Linked DNA regions of Rhodovastum atsumiense. The protein of the gene in region 1 interacts with the protein of each later gene in a pairwise test. Links are inferred from orthologs where the notes say so. Each region holds a gene or a part of one and is shown in the gene's direction. Other genes may lie near its edges. The genes, in order: gyrA and gyrB.

What was found.
Region 2: the proteins of gyrA (region 1) and gyrB interact in binary tests that used the Escherichia coli proteins (3 or more experiments, as listed by UniProt). The link is inferred for Rhodovastum atsumiense from one-to-one orthologs.

Annotation. Positions count from the first base shown.
Region 1 is NZ_OW485601.1:5,195,932-5,205,517, forward strand. Bases 6,305-9,586 are described here. They hold gyrA (DNA gyrase subunit A), read left to right. Parts: upstream 6,305-6,662; coding sequence 6,663-9,386; downstream 9,387-9,586. Other genes in these bases: coaD (pantetheine-phosphate adenylyltransferase), read left to right, coding at 9,379-9,586. Also shown: NBY65_RS23395 (gamma-glutamyltransferase family protein), read left to right, coding at 1-540; NBY65_RS23400 (glycosyltransferase family 2 protein), read right to left, coding at 550-1,482; NBY65_RS23405 (glycosyltransferase family 2 protein), read left to right, coding at 1,626-2,558; NBY65_RS23410 (OPT family oligopeptide transporter), read right to left, coding at 2,735-4,807; NBY65_RS23415 (OmpA family protein), read right to left, coding at 4,974-6,089. UniProt on the Escherichia coli protein: A type II topoisomerase that negatively supercoils closed circular double-stranded (ds) DNA in an ATP-dependent manner to maintain chromosomes in an underwound state.
Region 2 is NZ_OW485601.1:1,977,536-1,986,931, forward strand. What follows is about bases 4,085-7,176. They hold gyrB (DNA topoisomerase (ATP-hydrolyzing) subunit B), read left to right. Parts: upstream 4,085-4,460; coding sequence 4,461-6,893; downstream 6,894-7,176. Other genes in these bases: recF (DNA replication/repair protein RecF), read left to right, coding at 4,085-4,388. In the rest of the region: rpsT (30S ribosomal protein S20), read left to right, coding at 1-21; chromosomal replication initiator protein DnaA, read left to right, coding at 384-1,826; dnaN (DNA polymerase III subunit beta), read left to right, coding at 1,960-3,084; more of recF, read left to right, coding at 3,258-4,084; NBY65_RS08980 (PAS domain-containing protein), read left to right, coding at 7,272-9,396. UniProt on the Escherichia coli protein: DNA gyrase negatively supercoils closed circular double-stranded DNA in an ATP-dependent manner to maintain chromosomes in an underwound state.

The DNA of each region.
Region 1 (9,586 bases):
GTGGCCGACCGGATGGGCAACCTGGTGTGCATCACGCAGACGCTCGGATCGGCCTTCGGTGGCGGGGTGGTGGTGCCGGAGCTGGGCCTGTGCCTGAACAACGCCCTGTCCTGGGGGCGACGGATTCCCCCGCCCACCGGGGCGCGGCCGGCGGGTGGGCGCCGGATCGCCACGCCGATCGCCCCCGTGCTCGCGACGCGCAACCGCCGGCCCTGGCTTGCGCTCGGCAGTCCGGGGGGATGGGGCATCAGCCAGGTGCTGGCGCAGGCGCTGGTCCGCATCGTCGATTTCGCGGAGCCACTGCAGCAGGCGATCGAGGCCCCCCGGGCGCGGCTGTGGGACGGGCGGCGGGTGACGGCCGAGGACCGGATCGCGCCGGCGGTGCTGGAGGCGTTGCGGGCACGCGGCCACGACGTCACTGCATCCGGTGCCTGGAGCGAGGCAACCGGCGCTGTCCAGGCGGTCGCCATCGATGCCGTGACGGGGGTGATCACCGGTGCGGCCGACCCCCGCCGCGACGGCTATGCCGCCGGCATCTGAGGCCGGCCGCTATTGTGCCCGCGGATACGGACGGAACGGGCCCTGCAGGGCCTCGGGCAGCAGGCCGAGCATATGCGCCGCCCCGGCCAGCACTGCCCGCTTCGCCTGCGGCTTGGCGCGCAGGGCCTGGCGCAGCCAGTGGCATCCGGCGCGGTGGTCGCCGTGACGGATCAGTTCGCGACCGATGATCCAGGCATTCTCCGCCTCGGTGCGCGCACGCAGCGCGGCCAGGCGGTCGCGGCCCAGGCGGGCGATCAGGGCGGGATGGTCGAAGGCGGCATCGAGGCACGAACGGAATGAGGTGGGATCATGAGCCAACCGCAGATAAGCGCCGCTGGCGCGCTGGCGCACGAACAGCAGCGGCGCCCGGCCGGGGGTGACGACGAAGGACCCATGCAGCGCCACGCGGATCCAGAACTCCCAGTCCTCCCCGTAGGTGATGTCGGTGCGGAAGCGGCCGGCGGCGTCAACGGCGCTGCGGCGGATCAGCATGTGTCCGCCATTGGCGAACAGGTTCTGCTCGAGCAGCCGTTCCAGGATATCGCCCTGCGGGAATGGGCCGCGCTTGCGCTGGCGCAATGCACCCGATTCCGAAACGAAGCAGAACGGGCCGTACGCGGCGACCGCCGGGCCGAGCGCGGCGGCGAGCCGGGCCATGGCGTCGCGGGCGAGCCAGTCGTCGGCATCGAGGAAAAGGACGGCATCGCCCCCCGCTTCCTCGAGGCCGCGGTTGCGGGCCGCGGAGACACCGGCATTGGCCTGGCGGATCAGGCGGATCCGTGGGTCCTGGTGCTGCGCCACCACGGCCTCGGTACCATCGGTCGAGCCGTCGTCGACGATGACCGCGCTCCAGTCGGGGTGGGTCTGCTCCTGCAGGGAGGTCAGTGCCGCGCCGATCCAGGGGGCGACATTGAAGGCAGGCATGACAACGCGGATGTGCAAGAAAGGTCGCTCCCTCATTTGCGTCCGGATGCAACGACAAGCCCGGGCCTGCGTTGCGCCGAAGCATGACAAATAGCGATCGGACAACACCCCGGCATATCGCCGGTGCCGCAGCGGCGCCGGCGGGGGCCTATGATGCGGACGTGGTCATTCTGGCACTCGACCGCGCCCAGGACACGGTTGCGGCGATCACATCGGCGCTCGCGCAGATCGGCGTCACGCGCCACGTCATCGTGGTGGACCAGGGTTCGCGCCCCGCGAACCTCGCCCTGCTCGCCGCTGCGGTGGAGGGGCGGTCGGATGCGACGCTGGTGCAGCTCGACCGCAACCATGGCGTGGCGGGGGGGCGCAACCGGGGGACCGGGCTCGGGCATGGCCGGGTCGTGGTGGCGCTCGACAACGATGCCGAGTTCGACGAGGTGCACACCCTGGCCCGGGCGGTGGCCGCGCTGGATGCCGATCCGGGGCTGGCCGCTGTCGGCTTCCGCATCGTGCGGTTCGCCGACGGGGCGGACGACCTGCTGTCCTGGGGCTATCCACGGTCACTGCTGCCGCGCGCGGCGGAGACATTCGAAGCGGCGACCTTCGTGGGGGCGGGCCATGCCATCCGGCGCCGTTCCTGGGAAGAAGCCGGCGGCTATGACGACGCCCTGTTCTTCTGCTGGGAAGAGTTCGATTTCTGCCTGCGCGCGATCGAGCATGGCTGGCGGGTGCGCTACCGCGGCGACATCGTCGTCCGCCACAAGGTCAGCGGCGAGCAGCGCTTCGCGTGGTCGGGCACGCGCTGGTTCCACTTCGTGCGCAACCGGCTCTACATCGAGCGGAAATGGGGGGCGTCGCAGTTGGCGCTGCTGCCGCGCTTCTGCGGCTACCTGCTGCGAGGGGTGCGCAACGGCGTCGGATGGCAGACGCTGCGCGCTTGGCCGGCGGCCATGCGGCTGGGCGGACGGGCGGAACGGCGGGTGCTGTCGACGGCGGCACGCAGCTATCTGGACCAACACGATATGGCGCATCGCGGCACGCTGCTAGCGCGGCTGCGACGGGAGGTCCTGGCGGCGCTGCCGGGGCGCGGCTGAGGCTCATAAGCGTTAGGCAAGGCAAGGGCTTTGCCCTTGACCCACCAAGGGCCACAAGGCCCTTGGATCCCAGGAGCGCTGCGCGGCACGGAAAACAATGGGATCCAAGGGCGAAGCCCTTGGTCGGTCCAGGGCGAAGCCCTGGTCGGGTGCGGGGCGAAGCCCCGCGAACAGCCTTATCTGGTGGCGAGCACGCGCCCGGCGAAGGCGGCGCAGACCAGCAGGAAGCCGGCGAGTCCCAACCACCCGGCCGCCGGCTCGAAGCCCGGGCCGACCAGGGCGAGCGGGGTCTGGTTGCCGCTCGCCCCGATGATGGCGGCCAGCAGCACGCCCACCAGGCTTTCGCCCACGATCAGCCCCGAGGCCAGCAGCACGCCGCGACGCTGTGCGTGCTCCAGGGCCGGCGCGGCATCGGTGCCGGCGGCGGCTGCCCGGCGCTGCAGTGCCCGCGCGATCAGCCAGCCGAGCACCGCGCCGATGACGATGGTCACGCTGATGGTGGGCGGCAGGTAGATGCCGATCCCGACCGCGAGCACCGGCAGGCGGGCGAGGCCGCCCCGCCGCGCCAGCAGCGCATCCAGCCCGATCACCACCAGGCCGATGCCGATGCCAAGCAGGATCATCGACCAGTCGATGCGGTGGGTGAAGATGCCGACCGCGATCGCCGACATCAGGGTCGCCTGCGGCGCGGCGAGGGCCTGGGCCGGATCCATGCCCGCCCGCGGCAGCGTCCCGGCGAAGCCGTAGGCGCCGTAGAGCAGGTCGAGGATCGGCGGGATCACCAGGGCCCCCGCGACGCACCCCACCATGAGCGCGACCTGCTGGCGCCACGGGGTCGCCCCCACCAGCCAGCCGGTCTTGAGATCCTGCAGGTTGTCGTTGGAGATCGATGCCACCGCGACGATCACCGAGGTGGTGAACAGCGCCAGTGCGATTGCGAGCCCGCTGCCCTCCTGGCTTGCCAGCAGCTCGCCGCTGCCGGGCAGCACCAGCAGCAACAGGGAGACCAGCGTCACCGCGACGATGCCGATGCCGGAGATCGGGCTCGCCGAGGATCCCACCAGCCCGGCCATGTAGCCGCAGGCCGCGGCGATCAGGAAGCCGAAGGCGAAGGCGAACAGCACCGCCCCGGCGACCAGGCTCGCGTGCAGGCCGGCGGGCAGCGCCGGTCCGCTGGCTGCTAGGAAGCGGTGGAAGATCAGCGCCATCGGCGCGATCAGCAGCAGGCTGAGGCCGCCGACCAGATGGATCGGCATGTCGCGCTCGGTGCGGGGAATGGCATCGGCGCCGGAACTGCGGGAGGTGCGCAGGGCGGCGAACGAGGCGCGCATGCCCTCGGCCACCGGCCGCAGCAGCACCAGCAGGGTCCAGACCGCGCCGATGCCGATCACGCCGGCGCCGATGAAGCGGACCTGGGTGCTCCAGAGCCGGGTGGCGAAGCCGGCGAGCGTCGCCTCGGGCGGCATCGGCGTGGTGGCGGTGAGCACCGGCACGGCGACACCCCAGGCCAGCACCACCCCGAGCAGCATCGCCAGCCCGGCAACGATGCCGACCAGATAGCCGGCGCCGACGAGGGCGAGCGAGAAGCCGGTGCCGAGGCGGAACACCGCGCCACCGGCGGCGAACCACCAGGTGAGGCCTTCCCCGAATAGTTTGAAGCCGCTGGCGATCAGGCTGAAGGCGGCGCCGGTCACGCCGCCGGCGACGATGTCGGCCAGGCCCGGCGCGGGGGGACCGGGCGCGGCCGCCGGGTCCGGGGTGGGGGACGCGCTGCCCACGCGCAGGATCTCCGCCGCCGCCACGCCCTCGGGATAGGCGAGCGGGCTCTGCACCACCAGGGCACGGCGCAGCGGAATCGAATAGAGCACGCCGAGGATGCCGCCGATGGCGCAGACGCTGGCGGTCTGCCAGAACGGGAACCCGACCCAGTGCCCGGTCATGACCAGGCCGGGCAGGATGAAGATGATCGAGGACAGCGTGCCCGCGGCCGAGGCCTGTGTCTGCACCATGTTGTTTTCGAGGATGTTGGCGCCCCCGGCCAGGCGCAGCACCGCCATCGAGATCACCGCGGCGGGGATCGAGGAGGAGAAGGTCAGCCCGACCTTGAGGCCGAGATAGACGTTGGAGGCGGTGAACAGCACCGTGATCAGCGCGCCGAGCAGCAGGCCGCGCAGTGTCAGCTCCGGCAAGGAGACCTCGTCGGCGATCCGCAGCCGCGCCGCGGCCGGTGCGCCTGTCAGGGGTGTCATCCGGCGGACCGGCCAGGAGCCGGGCAGGAGCCAGGCAGGGGAAGAGGCATTGGGGCCTCCAGTGCGGAGGCCGGACCATGCCAGGGCGGTGACGGAGACGGATAGTGCCGTTGCCGCCGCCGCACGCGCCCTTGATCGGGCGCGCCCGGCCGGTCCGGGTTGGGGGTTATCTCAGGACGATTTCGACCCGGCGGTTCTGTGGTTCGCGCACGCCGCGGGCGGTCGGCACCAGCGGGCGGCTGTCGCCGAAGGCCTGGATGGAGATGGCGGCCTGCGGCACGCCGTTGCGGACCAGTTCGCCGGCGACGTTCTGGGCACGGCGCAGCGACAGGCGCTGGTTGTATTGCGGCGTGCCGGTCAGGTCCGCGTGGCCGGCCACCTCGATTCGCGTGTACTGCACCCGCGTCGAGTTCTGGGCGGCCTCGGCGATGATCTGGCGGGCGCGGCCGGTCAGGTCGGCCCGGTCCCAGTCGAAGAACACGAGATAGGTGCGCGAGGGGGCGGGGGCCGGCGCGACCACCGGGGCGGGGGTTGGCGGCGGCGGTGGCGGGGCGGCGTTGAAGGCGTAGCGGACGCCGATCATGACGCTGTGGTTCAGATCGTCGGAGACCTTGGTGTTCGGGCCGAGCTTGGTGCCGGGGGCGAAGTACTGGCTTTCGTATTTGCGGTCGTTCGGCTCGATGTAGAAGCGGTATTCCGCCGTCACCGCCAGGCCGGGCACCGCCTCGATCGGGAAGGCCACGCCGGCGATGGCCTGGTAGGCGATGTCGTCCACCTGGCTGTTGATCCGCAGCAAGGTCCCGCCGGGCGCGCCCGAGCCGACATTGACGTTGGACCAGCGGTTGTGCACCCAGCCGACGCCGGCGCCGACATAGGGGGATATGTTGTAGAAACTCAGCCCGTACCGGGCGATGTCGATGTCGTACAGCACGTTGACCATCGCGCCGTATTTCTCTTCGGTGCCGGTGGGGCTGCCCGGGATGCCGCCAACACTGCGCAGGTTATTGAATCGGTAATTGCCTTCCAGTTCGACGCGCAGCCCGTTGCCGAAGCCCCAGCCGACGCTGCCCAGGGTGGCGAGGCCGGTGTCGAATTTCGGGTTGCTGCCGGCGAAGGCGTACGGGGCGCCGGGCAATTGCACCCCCTTGATGGTCTGGTTCTGCAGAAAATTGGCCCCGACGCCGGCCCCGATATAAAGGCCGCTGATCGCTTCGGCCCGGGCCACCATCGGGAGGGCAACAAGAATCGTTCCGGCCAGCAAGGCGCTGTTCAGGCTTTTCAACTGTACTCTCCCCCTTATCGCTGATGACGGGCTGCCTGGTGTTCCGCCGCGAGGCGGGGGCAGATCGTCCGCGAAAGTTCAACCCGCGAAAGTTCAAAGCAGGGTGGAAGTTGCCGGCCGGGCGCCGGGATCCCGGCGGCGAAGATATCGCCTTGACATGTGTTGCACGAAAGCAACAGTATTTCTCGTGTTTGTGATTTGCGGGTTTAATAATTTACCTTGCGATCAAAATATCCGTGTTCGCCCGATGCGATTGATTGCGTATGTATTTATTTGGGCTCCGATTTACCCAATCGGGCGCTCTCGGCGGGCCGGTGGCCCGGCTGCATCCCTGCCACTCCCCCAAGCCGCCAGGGCATGCTAGGAAGCCGTGACGGCAATGGGCTGGCATGGAGTCGCGACCGGGCGGTTCGCGCTGCTGGTTTTGTTTGCCTGGACCCTCAGATGCCTTGCCCGGTTCGCCGGGTGAGCCCCACCCAGTGAATCAGGACCGACGTGAGCGATACGCCCCAGGATCCGCCCTCAGGGAACCCACCCTCCGGGTCCGGCACCCCCTCCGACACGCTGCCGGTAATGCTCGAGGAGGAGATGCGCCGCTCCTACCTCGACTACGCGATGTCGGTGATCGTCAGCCGCGCGTTGCCGGACGCGCGCGATGGGCTGAAGCCGGTGCACCGGCGCATCCTGTACGCGATGCAGGAATCCGGCTACGTCGCCGACAAGCCCTATCGCAAGTCGGCCCGCGTGGTCGGCGACGTCATGGGCAAGTACCACCCGCATGGCGACGCGGCGATCTACGACGCCATGGTGCGCATGGCGCAGTCCTTCTCCATGCGCGTGCCGCTGGTCGACGGGCAGGGCAATTTCGGCTCGGTGGACGGCGACCCGCCGGCGGCCATGCGCTACACCGAGGTGCGGCTGGCGCGCGCGAGCAGCTTCCTGATCGAGGACATCGACAAGGACACGGTCGATTTCCAGCCGAACTACGACGAATCGGCGCAGGAGCCGCGGGTCCTGCCGGCGAGCTTCCCCAACCTGCTGATCAACGGGGCCAACGGCATCGCCGTGGGGATGGCCACCAACATCCCCACCCACAACCCCGGCGAGATCATCGACGCCACGCTGCGCCTGATCGACGAGCCGGAGACCGGCCTCGACGAGCTGATGAAGATCGTCCCCGGCCCTGATTTCCCCACCGGGGCCCTGATCCTGGGGCGCGCGGGCATCCGCCAGGCCTTCGAGACCGGGCGGGGTTCGATCGTGCTGCGGGCCCGCGCCGAGATCGAGAAGATGGGCCGCGGCGACCGCGAGCAGATCGTGGTCACCGAGATCCCGTACCAGGTGAACAAGGCCACCCTGCTGGAGCGCATCGCCGAGCTGGTGCGCGCCAAGCAGGTCGAGGGCATCTCCGACATGCGTGACGAGAGCGACCGCTCCGGCATGCGCATCGTGGTCGAGCTGAAGCGGGAAGCCACCGCCGAGGTGGTGCTGAACCAGTTGTTCCGCTTCACCGCGCTGCAGACCAGCTTCGGCGTGAACATGCTGGCGCTCGATGGCGGCCGGCCGCGGCTGATGGGGTTGAAGGACGCACTGCAGGCCTTCATCCGCTTCCGCGAGGACGTGATCCTGCGCCGCTCCCGCTACGAGCTGGGCAAGGCACGCGACCGGGCGCATCTGCTGGTCGGGCTGGCGATCGCGGTTGCCAATATCGACGAGGTGATCCGCCTGATCCGCACCAGCCCCGATCCGGGCACTGCGCGCACCGCCCTGATGGAGCGTGCCTGGCCGGCCGCCGACGTGCTGCCGCTGCTCGCCCTGATCGAGGACGTGCGCAACGTGGTCGCCGATGACGGCACGGTGCACCTGACTGACGAGCAGGCGCGCGGCATCCTGGATCTGCGCCTGCAGCGCCTGACCGGGCTCGAGCGCGACAAGATCCACGACGAGATGACCGAGGTCGCGCGCAAGATCGCCGACCTGCTGGATATCATTGCCAGCCATCCCCGCCGCATGGAGGTGATGCGCAACGAACTGCAGCAGGTGCGCGCCGCCATCGCCTCGCCGCGCCTGACCGAGATCGTCGATGGCGTCGCCGACCAGGACGACGAGAGCCTGATCGAGCCGGGGCAGATGGTGGTCACCATCACCCGCGACGGCTTCATCAAGCGCACCCCGCTGGAGACGTTCCGCCAGCAGAACCGCGGCGGGCGCGGTCGCAGCGCGGCGGCGACGCGTGGCGACGACGTCGTCACCCGCAGCTTCAATGCGCACACGCATCAGTGGGTGTTGTTCTTCTCATCCGGCGGCAAGGCGTACCGGGAGAAGGTCTGGCGCTTGCCGGAGGCCGGCCCCACCGCCAAGGGACGGGCGCTGGTGAACCTGCTGCCCGAACTCGGCGGCGACACCATCACCACCGTGCTGCCGCTGCCGCAGGACGAGACGCTGTGGGACAGCCTGCACCTGGTCTTCGCCACCGCCCAGGGCAATGTCCGCCGCAACCGCCTGTCCGATTTCCGCAACGTGCGCGCGAGTGGGCTGATCGCCATGAAGCTCGACGAGGGCGATCGGCTGATCGGGGTCGCCACCTGCCGCGAGGGCGGTGACGACCTGCTGCTGGCCACGCGGCGCGGCCGCTGCATCCGCTTCCAGATCACCGACGAGAATCTGCGTGTCTTTGCCGGGCGTGACAGCTCCGGCGTGCGCGGGGTGAAGCTGCAGGAAGGCGGCAAGCCGCGCGACGAGGTGGTCAGTCTTGCCGTGCTGCGGCATGTCGAGGCCGACGTCAACGAGCGCGCGACCTATCTGAAGCTCGCCGCCGCGCGTCGCCGTGCCGCCGGCGAGGAGGCCGAGGCGCCGACCGAGGAAGAGGAGGGTGCGAGCGAAGTGGCGTTGTCTGCCGAGCGCTTCGCCGAACTGGAGGGTGCCGAGGAGTTCCTGCTGACGGTCACCGACCAGGGCTTCGGCAAGCGCAGCTCTGCCTATGAATACCGCGTCAGCGGCCGGGGCGGACAGGGGATCGCCAACATCAGCCTCTCGGCGCGCACTGGACGGGCGGTGGCCGGGACCTTGCCGGTGCGATCGGGCGATGACGTGATGCTGGTGACCGATGCGGGCAAGCTGATCCGTCTTCCCGCCGACCAGGTGCGGCTGACCGGCCGCGCCGCGATGGGGGTGACGCTGTTCCGCCTGGAGTCCGGCGAGCATGTGACGAGCGTTTTCCCGGTGATCGAGACGCCGGGCGACGGTGTGGCCGAGGATCGGCCTGGCACGCAGCAGGGAGAGCCGGACGATGTCTGAGCCGTCGTGCCGCTATCGCATCGGGCTGTATCCCGGTACCTTCGATCCGGTGACCAATGGGCATCTCGATATCATCGGGCGCGCCGCGCGGTTGCTGGACAAGCTGATCGTCGGCGTGGCGATGAACATCGGCAAGGGGCCGTTGTTCCCGCTGGATGAGCGCGTCGATCTGGTGCGCGCGGAAGTGGCGCCCATTGCCG
Region 2 (9,396 bases), 3.2 Mb from region 1 along the record:
AAGGCGCTGCCGGTCGCCTGATTTCCGTCCCGGCCGGGCACGCCGTGCCCGGGCCGGAGTCGGCAAGTATTGTTTCGATATCGGATTATTGTTTCGATACCGGATCACGCGACGCAGAGCGGATCGTTATTTTCTGAACTTTGTCTTGCTCTGTTGGTAGCTTCATTTGATCTTTATTTGCACTTCCCAAAATGCGGTTGCCTTCCGTCCCGATCATGCTTAACCATTACCTGATCGGCAGTGTTGCTGCTGATATCGGCCGGGATGAGGAGGGGCAGGCTTCACCCGGAACTATTCGGTGGGCCGCGATCGCGTGACTGACCGGTCGGGGCAGGGGGGCGTGCGTGACGAACGGCGGAAACATCGGCAGTGACGCCTCTGTCATGACCGACCAGCGCTCCCTGGAGGAAGCGCAACTGGCGGCCCAGTGGAACCGTGTGCGCAGCCGGCTGCAAAGCGAGGTCGGCGAAGTCGAATACCGTACCTGGCTGCGCCAGATGACGCTTGGCGGCCTTGATGGCGACGAGATCACCGTTCGTCTGCCCACCCGTTTCCTGCGCGACTGGGTCCGCACCCATTACGGCGATCGCCTCAACGCGCTCTGGCAAAGCGAAAACCGCCGGGTCCGGCGGGTGGATATCCGCGTCGGCGGCAATGCCGGCGATGACGGCCTCGCCGAGCCGCTCGTCGTGGGCGAGCCGATCGGCGAACCCATTGCCGAACCGATCCCATCCGGCCTCGCCGCCAGTGGCCAGCCGCAGGCGGCCCATGCCGACCCGCGCGCCGAACTGGCCGCGGCGCTCGATCCGCGCTTCACCTTCGACAGCTTCGTCGTCGGCAAGCCCAACGAATTCGCCTATGCCTGCGCCCGGCGCGTCGCCGAGAAACCGGCCAGCGTCGGCTTCAATCCGCTGTTCCTGTACGGCGGGGTCGGCCTGGGCAAGACCCACCTGATGCATGCCATCGCCTGGGAACTCACCGGCGACGGCCCGCGCGGCAGCGTGCCGGTCTCGGTCGCCTACATGTCGGCCGAGAAGTTCATGTACCGCTTCATTGCCGCCATCCGCAATCAATCGACCATGGAGTTCAAGGAACAACTTCGCAGCGTCGACGTGCTGATGATCGACGACCTGCAGTTCCTGATCGGCAAGGACGCCACCCAGGAAGAATTCTTCCACACCTTCAACGCCCTGGTGGACGCCGGCAAACAGATCGTGGTGTCGGCCGACAAGTCGCCCTCCGACCTCTCCGGGCTCGAGGAGCGCGTCCGCACCCGCCTTGGCTGTGGCATGGTCGCCGACCTGCACGCCACCACCTTCGAGCTGCGCGTCTCCATCCTGGAGGCCAAGGCCGCCCGCGCCGGCGTGCCCGTGCCACCCAAGGTGCTTGAATTCCTCGCCCACAAGATCACCAGCAACGTCCGCGAGCTGGAAGGCGCGCTGAACCGCCTGATCGCGCACGCCAACCTGTTCGGCCGCACCATCACCCTGGAATCCACCCAGGAGGTGCTGCACGACATCCTCAAGGCGCATGACCGCCGCGTCACCATCGAGGAAATCCAGCGCAAGGTCGCCGAGCACTGGAACATCCGCCTGACCGACATGTCCTCGGCCCGGCGCGCCCGCAACGTCGCCCGCCCGCGCCAGGTGGCCATGTACCTGGCCAAGCAGCTTACCAGCCGCTCCCTGCCCGAGATCGGCCGCAAGTTCGGCAACCGCGATCACACCACCGTCATGCACGCCGTCCAGCGCGTCGCCGAGCTGATGGAACGCGACGCCAGCTTCGCCGAGGATGTCGAACTGCTGCGCCGGATGCTGGAATCATAGGGCTTTCGCCACTGGCGCACTTTTCGCTGGACAAGCTGGTTGCTAAACTGATCGACCCGAGTCGTGGCCGGCGGCGTGCTTTTGGGTCCGTGCCCCGTCGGTTCCCGACGCGCCGGTCCAAGAGGATGACGCCATGAGGTTGAAGGCCGAACGAGCGACGCTCCTGAAGGCGCTGGCGCACGTACAAAGCGTGGTGGAGAAGCGCAACACCATCCCCATCCTCGCCAATGTCATGATCGCCGTCCGCGATGGCCAGCTCACGCTGACCGCCACCGACATGGAAATCGCGGTGGTCGAGGATATCACCGCCGAGACCAGCCGCAACGGCGCCTGCACCGCCCCGGCGGCCACGCTGTACGAAATCGTCCGGAAGCTGCCGGAAGGCGCCGAGGTCGAACTCGACCACCCCGGCGGCGATGCCCAGCTCACGCTGCGCTCGGGCCGCTACGCCACCAGCCTGGTCGTGCTGCCCACCGAGGATTTCCCCTCGATGACCGCGGGCACCCTGCCCCACCGCTTCGCCCTGCCGGCGCTGGCGCTGCGCGGCCTGATCGACCGCACCCGCTTCGCCATCTCCACCGAGGAAACCCGCTACTACCTCAACGGCATCTACCTGCACGCGGCCGAGGCCGACGGCACCCCCGTGCTGCGCGCCGTCGCCACCGATGGCCACCGCCTCGCCCGGGTTGAGGAACCGCTGCCCGAGGGCGCCTCCGGCATCCCTGGCGTCATCGTGCCCCGCAAGACCGTGGGCGAGCTGCGCAAGCTGCTCGACGAGGTCAGCAGCGACGTCGAAATCGCGCTGTCCGATACCCGCATCCAGTTCAAGGTCGGCCCGATCACCCTGACCAGCAAGCTGATCGACGGCACCTTCCCCGAATACGAACGCGTCATCCCGCGCGACAACGACAAGGTCCTGCGCGTCGGCAAGAAGGACTTCGCCGACGCCGTCGCCCGCGTCGCCGCCATCTCCTCGGAACGCTCGCGGCCGGTGAAGATGGCGCTCAACCGCGACCTGCTGGTGCTCTCGGCGTCCAGCCCGGACCAGGGCACCGCCACCGAGGAACTCGACGCCGACCACGTCAAATACGACGCCGGACCGCTCGAGATCGGCTTCCAGGCCCGCTACCTCAACGACATCACCGACCAGATCGCCGGCGACGTGGAGTTCCGCTTCTCCGACGGCGCCGCGCCCACCGTGGTGCGCGATGCCGCCGACGCCAGCGCGCTGTACGTGCTGATGCCGATGCGCGTGTAAGGGAAGAAAGCAAGGCCAGGGCTCTGCCCTGGACCCGGCAGGGGCCACAAGGCCCCTGCACCCCAGTCTCGCTGCGCGGCACAGAAAATCGGGTTCCAAGGGCGAAGCCCTTGGTCGGTCCAGGGCGAAGCCCTGGTGGGGCGCGGGGCAACGCCCCGCCAACAGGTCCATCCATGCGGCTCGCGCGACTGGCGCTCACGGATTTCCGCAACTACTCCGAGCTCACCTGGCAACCGCGGGGTCGGGTGGCGGCGATCTGGGGCCCCAATGGCAGTGGCAAGACCAACCTGCTGGAGGCGATTTCGCTGCTGGTGCCCGGCCGGGGCCTGCGCGGGGCGCGGCTGGGCGAATTGGCGCGGCATGGCGGACGGGCCTGGGCGGTGGCCGGGCGATTCGAGGCGCCGGAGGAAGGGTTCGACATCGGCACCGGCACGCCGCCCGGCGGCCCGGCGGAACGGCGGGTGTTCCGCCTGGACGGCGCCGCGCCGCGCAGCCAGGCCGAGATCGCCGCACGGGTGGCCGCGGTCTGGCTGACGCCGCAGATGGACCGGCTGTTCCAGGAAGGGGCGTCCGGCCGGCGGCGCTTCCTCGACCGGCTGGTGTTCGCGCTGGAGCCCGGCCATGCCCGGGAAGTGTCCGCTCACGACAGCGCGATGGCGCAACGCAACCGGCTGCTGGCCGAGGGGCGGGCGGATGCGGCGTGGCTGGCGGGGCTGGAGGAAGCCATGGCCCGTCATGCGGTGGCCGCCGCGGCGTCCCGCGCGGCGCTGGTCGGGCATCTGAACGCGGCGCTGGCGGGCGGCATCGCCGGGGCATTTCCGGTGGCACGGCTTGGGCTGGTCTGCCCGATCGCCGAGCGACTGGCGCGGGATCCGGCGCTGGCGGTGGAAGACTGGCTGCGCGCGGCGCTCGCCACCGGACGGGGGGCGGATGCCCGCGCCGGCTCCGCGGGGCTTGGCGCGCACCGCGCCGACATGGCGCTGACCGATGCCGTCACCGGCCGGCCGGCCGGCCTGGCCAGCACCGGCCAGCAGAAAGCGTTGCTGGTTGCCGTGGTGCTTGGCCATGCCGCCCTGATCGCGCAGGCGCGCGGCGCCGCCCCGCTGCTGCTGCTGGACGAACCGGCGGTGCATCTCGATCCGGATCACCGCCAGGCGCTGTTCGCGGCGCTGGCCTCCCTGCCCGCCCAGGTGTTCCTGACCGGCACCGATCGCGAGACGTTCCTGCCTTTGCGCGACCTGGCCGAGGGCCTGCGTACTGGCGAAGACACAGTGCGGCCCGATCCCGAATTCCATCCCGCCTGAGCGGGTGGCCGAACGCGCGCGGGAGCTATATAAGATAGCAAGAATCCCACCACCCCGGAGCACCTCGTCGGCATGTCCGAAAACGCCGCGCCGCTTCCCGAGTCCGACGCCTACGATGCCTCGTCCATCTCCGTGCTGCGCGGCCTTGATGCCGTGCGCAAGCGACCCGGGATGTATATCGGCGACACCGATGACGGCTCCGGGCTGCACCACATGGCCTTCGAGATCATCGACAATGCCGTGGACGAGGCGCAGGCCGGCTTCGCCTCCCGCGTCGAGCTTGTGCTCAACGGCGATGGCAGCGTGACCGTGCGCGATGACGGGCGCGGCATTCCCGTCGATATCCATCCCGAGGAAGGGATCTCGGCCGCGGAGGTGGTGCTGACTCGCCTGCACGCCGGCGGGAAGTTCAACCAGAACTCCTACAAGGTGTCGGGCGGCCTGCACGGCGTCGGCGCGGCGGTGGTGAACGCACTGTCCGAATGGATGGACGTGCGCATCTGGCGCGACGGGTCCGAGCACTTCATCCGCTTCGTGCACGGCGACGCGGTGGCGCCGCTGGCCAAGGTGGGGCCGCAGGACCGCCCGAACGGCACCGAGGTGACCTTCAAGCCGAGTGGGCAAACCTTCACAAAGACGGAGTTCGACATCACGGTGCTGGAGCGCCGGCTGCGCGAACTCGCCTTCCTCAATTCGGGCCTCGCCATCGTCCTGCGCGACGAGCGGCACGCCCCGGCCACCGAAATCTCATTCCACTACGAAGGCGGGCTGATCGCCTTCGTCGAATGGCTCGACCGGGCCAAGACGCCGGTGCTCTCGCCGCCGATCAGCGTCTCGGCCGAGGCCAATGGCAGCGGCATCCGCGTGGAGTTCGCGCTGTCCTGGAACGACAGTTTCCACGAGACCATGCTGTGCTTCACCAACAACATCCCGCAGCGTGACGGCGGCACCCACCTGGCCGGCTTCCGCCAGGCGCTGACCCGCGTGGTGACGAAATACGCCGAGGGGATGGGCAAGAAGGACAGCCTGTCCCTGGTCGGCGACGACATGCGCGAAGGCATGACCGCGGTGCTGTCGGTGAAGGTGCCCGATCCGAAATTCTCCTCGCAGACCAAGGAGAAACTGGTCAGCTCCGAGGTGCAGCCGGTGGTGCAGGCCGTGGCCGCGGACGCCATCGCGCACTGGTTCGAGACGCATCCGAAGGAAGCGAAGTCGATCATCGGCAAGGTGATGGACGCCGCCGCGGCGCGCGAGGCCGCCCGCAAGGCGCGCGAGCTGACGCGCCGGAAGGGCGTGCTGGATATCTCCACGCTGCCGGGCAAGCTCGCCGACTGCCAGGAGCGCGACCCCTCGAAATGCGAGATGTTCATCGTCGAGGGTGATTCGGCCGGTGGCTCGGCCAAGCAGGGACGTGACCGCAAGTTCCAGGCGATCCTGCCGCTGAAAGGCAAGATCCTGAACGTCGAGCGCGCGCGCTTCGACCGCATGCTCGGCAGCGCCGAAATCGGCACGCTGATCACTGCCCTCGGCGCCGGCATCGGCCGCGCCGAGGCCGACCAGGGCGGCTTCGACGTCGCCAAGCTGCGCTACCACCGCATCGTCATCATGACCGACGCGGACGTGGACGGCTCGCATATCCGCACGCTGCTGCTGACCTTCTTCTTCCGCCAGATGCCGCAATTGATCGAACGCGGCCATTTGTTCATCGCGCAGCCACCGCTCTACCGGGCCAAGCGCGGCAACGAGGAGCGCTACCTCAAGGACGACGCGGCGCTCGAACGCTTCCTGCTCGACAAGGCGCTGGCCGAGGCGCGGCTGACCTATGCCGATGGCCGCGAGTTGCAGGGGCCGGAGCTGGAAGAGGAAGCGTCCTGGCTGCGCGAGGCCAGCCTGCGGCTGCGCCGGCTGGCCGGCGACGTTCCGACCGCCCTGCTCGAGCAGGCCGCCATCGCCGGCGCCCTGACCGCGGATACGGCGCGGGCCACCGCGGCGGCACAGACGCTGGTGCAACGGCTGAACGCCATCTCGCTGCCGAGCGAGCGCACCTGGGTGGTGGCCGCCGACGGGCAGGGCCTCAAGCTGACGCGCACGGTGCGCGGGGTGGCGGAGCGGCACATGCTGGAGGCTTCGGCATTGCGCAGCGCCGATGCGCGCTGGCTGGCCGAGCGCACGCAGGCGCTGGTCACCCGCTTCGCCCAACCGGCCGTGCTCAGGCTCGATCGCGACACCCAGCCGGCGGCCGGCCCCGCCAGCGCCTTCGACCGGATCCTCGGGCATGGCAGGCGCGGCCTGACCATCCAGCGCTTCAAGGGCCTGGGCGAGATGAACCCCGACCAGTTGTGGAAGACCACGCTCGATCCGGCGGCCCGCACGCTGCTGCAGGTCAAGGTCGGCGATGTCGAGGATGCGGCGCAGGTGTTCTCCACCCTCATGGGTGACGTTGTTGAACCAAGACGCGAATTCATTGTCGGCAATGCGCTGAAAGTGGCGAATCTCGACGTCTGAACCGGCGTCGGGCACAAGTCTCGGGGCGATGCGGTTCCACCGGAGGCCCGGTGGAACCGCATCAAAGGCAGGAGGTTACAATTTTTATCTAGAACAAATAGCGAACGATTTCCGCATGATGGTCGGATCATAAAACATCGATTTCATAATACTTCCAGATCCATCAGTTTAATAATAGTAAACCCCAGGAATAATACGCAGATTGACAGCGCCATATTGATTTTCGTCGCGCCACGCCCTTCTTGATATCGTGGCCCATCACTGGCTAATTGATTTTTGCTGCACCATATGCCCCCATTTGTCGCGGAACGCTGCACAAAACAGGTCCGCAGGGGGAACAAAGACATGCCGGCCCTGACCGCGCCTGAAGCCCGATCCGTGACCGCTCCCGTGGATCCATCCTCCCCCGTGGCCGCGCCACCTTCGCCTGTCCTCCGCCCGACCTGGCAAAGCCGCATTTTCGCCCTGCACGGCCGCGCCAGCGGCTATGCGCTGGCCATCGCCGCCACCGCGCTCGCCCTGGCACTGCGTTTCGCCCTGGCCGCACCGCTGGCGAAATTCCCGTTTCTCGCCTTCTTCCCCGCGGTGGTGCTGACGGCCCTCTTCGCCGGCCTCGGCCCCGCCCTGCTGGCCTCGTTGCTCAGCATCGCCGCCGCGAAGTACTTCTTCATTGCTCCAACCGGGTCCTTTACCTTCGCCCAAGGGTCGGACGTCATCGCCACCGGCTTCTTTGGCGTCGTCCTGCTGGTGGACTGCGCGGTCATCCATGTCATGACCACCTCGCTCCGCCGGGAACGTCAGGGACGCGCCGAGTTCGCCGCGAGCGAGGCGCGGTTCCGGGCCCTTTCGGCGGCGACGCGGGAAGGGGTGGTCTTCCACGACGGCGGCATCATCTGCGACGTGAACGACGCCTTCTGGCGCATGCATGGTTTCGCCGCACGCGAGCAGGTGATCGGTCGCAACGTGATGGACCTGATCGCGCCCGAGGGACGCCGGACGGTCGCCGAGGCCATCCGGCAGGAGTCCCGGGCCCCCTACGAGACGCTCGGACTGCGCCGGGACGGATCCACCTTCCCGCTCGAGATCGAAGGGCGTGCCGTTCATTACCAGGGCCGTCCGATGCGGGTCGCCGTCGCGCGCGACCTGACCTCCCGCAAGGCCGCCGCCGCCGCGCTGGCCGCGGGGGAAGCCCGTTTCCGGGCATTGGCCGAGGCCATTCCCTCGCTGCTCTTCGAGACGGACGCCGAGGGCCAGGTCGTCTACCTGAACCCGCGCTTTGCCGAATATGCAGGCGTGGCCATGGATGAGCTCATGGGAGAGGGCTGGCTCGCGATCCTGCATCCCGATGACCGCGACCGCACCCTGGCGACCTGGATGGAGGCGGTGCGCGCGGGCGGAACCTACGAGATCGAGTACCGCTTCCGCCGCCACGATGGCGCCTATCGCTGGTTCCTTGGCCGGGGCGTACCGGTTCGCGACAAGGCGGGGCAGGTCAGTCGCTGGGTGGGCACCTGCACCGACATCGACGGCCGCAAGCGCACCGAAGCGGCGCTGCGCGACAGCGAAAGCCGCCTGCGCCTCGCCGCCGAGCGGGTGGATCTTGCGCTCAAGGCAGGCGCGATCGTCGGCACCTGGACCTGGGACCTGCCGACCGACCACTTCACCGCCGATGCACGCTTCGCGCAATCCTTCGGCCTCGATCCCGAAACCTGCCGCAGCGGGCTCGGCATCGAGCAGGTCGTCGCCTCGGTCCACCCCGAGGACCTGCCGCGGCTGCGCCAGGCGATCGCCGAGGTGATCGCCCGCGGCGGCCCCTATGCCTGCGAGTACCGGGTGCGGCAACACGATGGCGTCTATCGCTGGATCCAGGCGAATGGTCGTGTCGACCATGCCCCCGACGGCACGCCGCTGCGCTTTCCCGGTGTTCTGCTCGACATCGAGGAGCGCCACGCGGCGGCGGAGCAATTGCGGGAGAACGAGGCAAGGCTGCGGCTTGCCCTCGAGGCGGGGCGCATGGGCTTCTGGTCGTGGGACCTCGTGACCGACCGGCTGGAATGGGATGCGCGGGAATTCGAGCTCTTCGGCATCGATCCCGCCAGCGGCCAGCCGAGCGGGAAACAGGTGTATGCGCGCCTGCATCCGGAGGATCTGCCGGGCCTGAAGGCAGTGACCGACGCCGCCATCGCCGCCGGGAACGGCGCCTTCGGCCACGAATTCCGGGTGGTGCTGCCCGCCGGCGAGATCCGCTGGATCGCCGCCCATGGCCATGCCCTGGCCGATGCGGGCGGACGGGCCAGGCGCATGGTCGGCCTGCATTTCGATGTCACCGCCCGGCGCCAGGCCGAGGCATTGCTGGCGCGCGAGGCGGAACAGCTCGACCGGCTGGCGGAAGAACGCGGCCAGGCCCTTGCCGTCAGCGAGGCCCGCCTCGCCCAGGCCAGCAGGATGGAAGCGCTGGGGCGGCTCGCCGGGGGCATCGCGCACGACTTCAACAATATCCTGC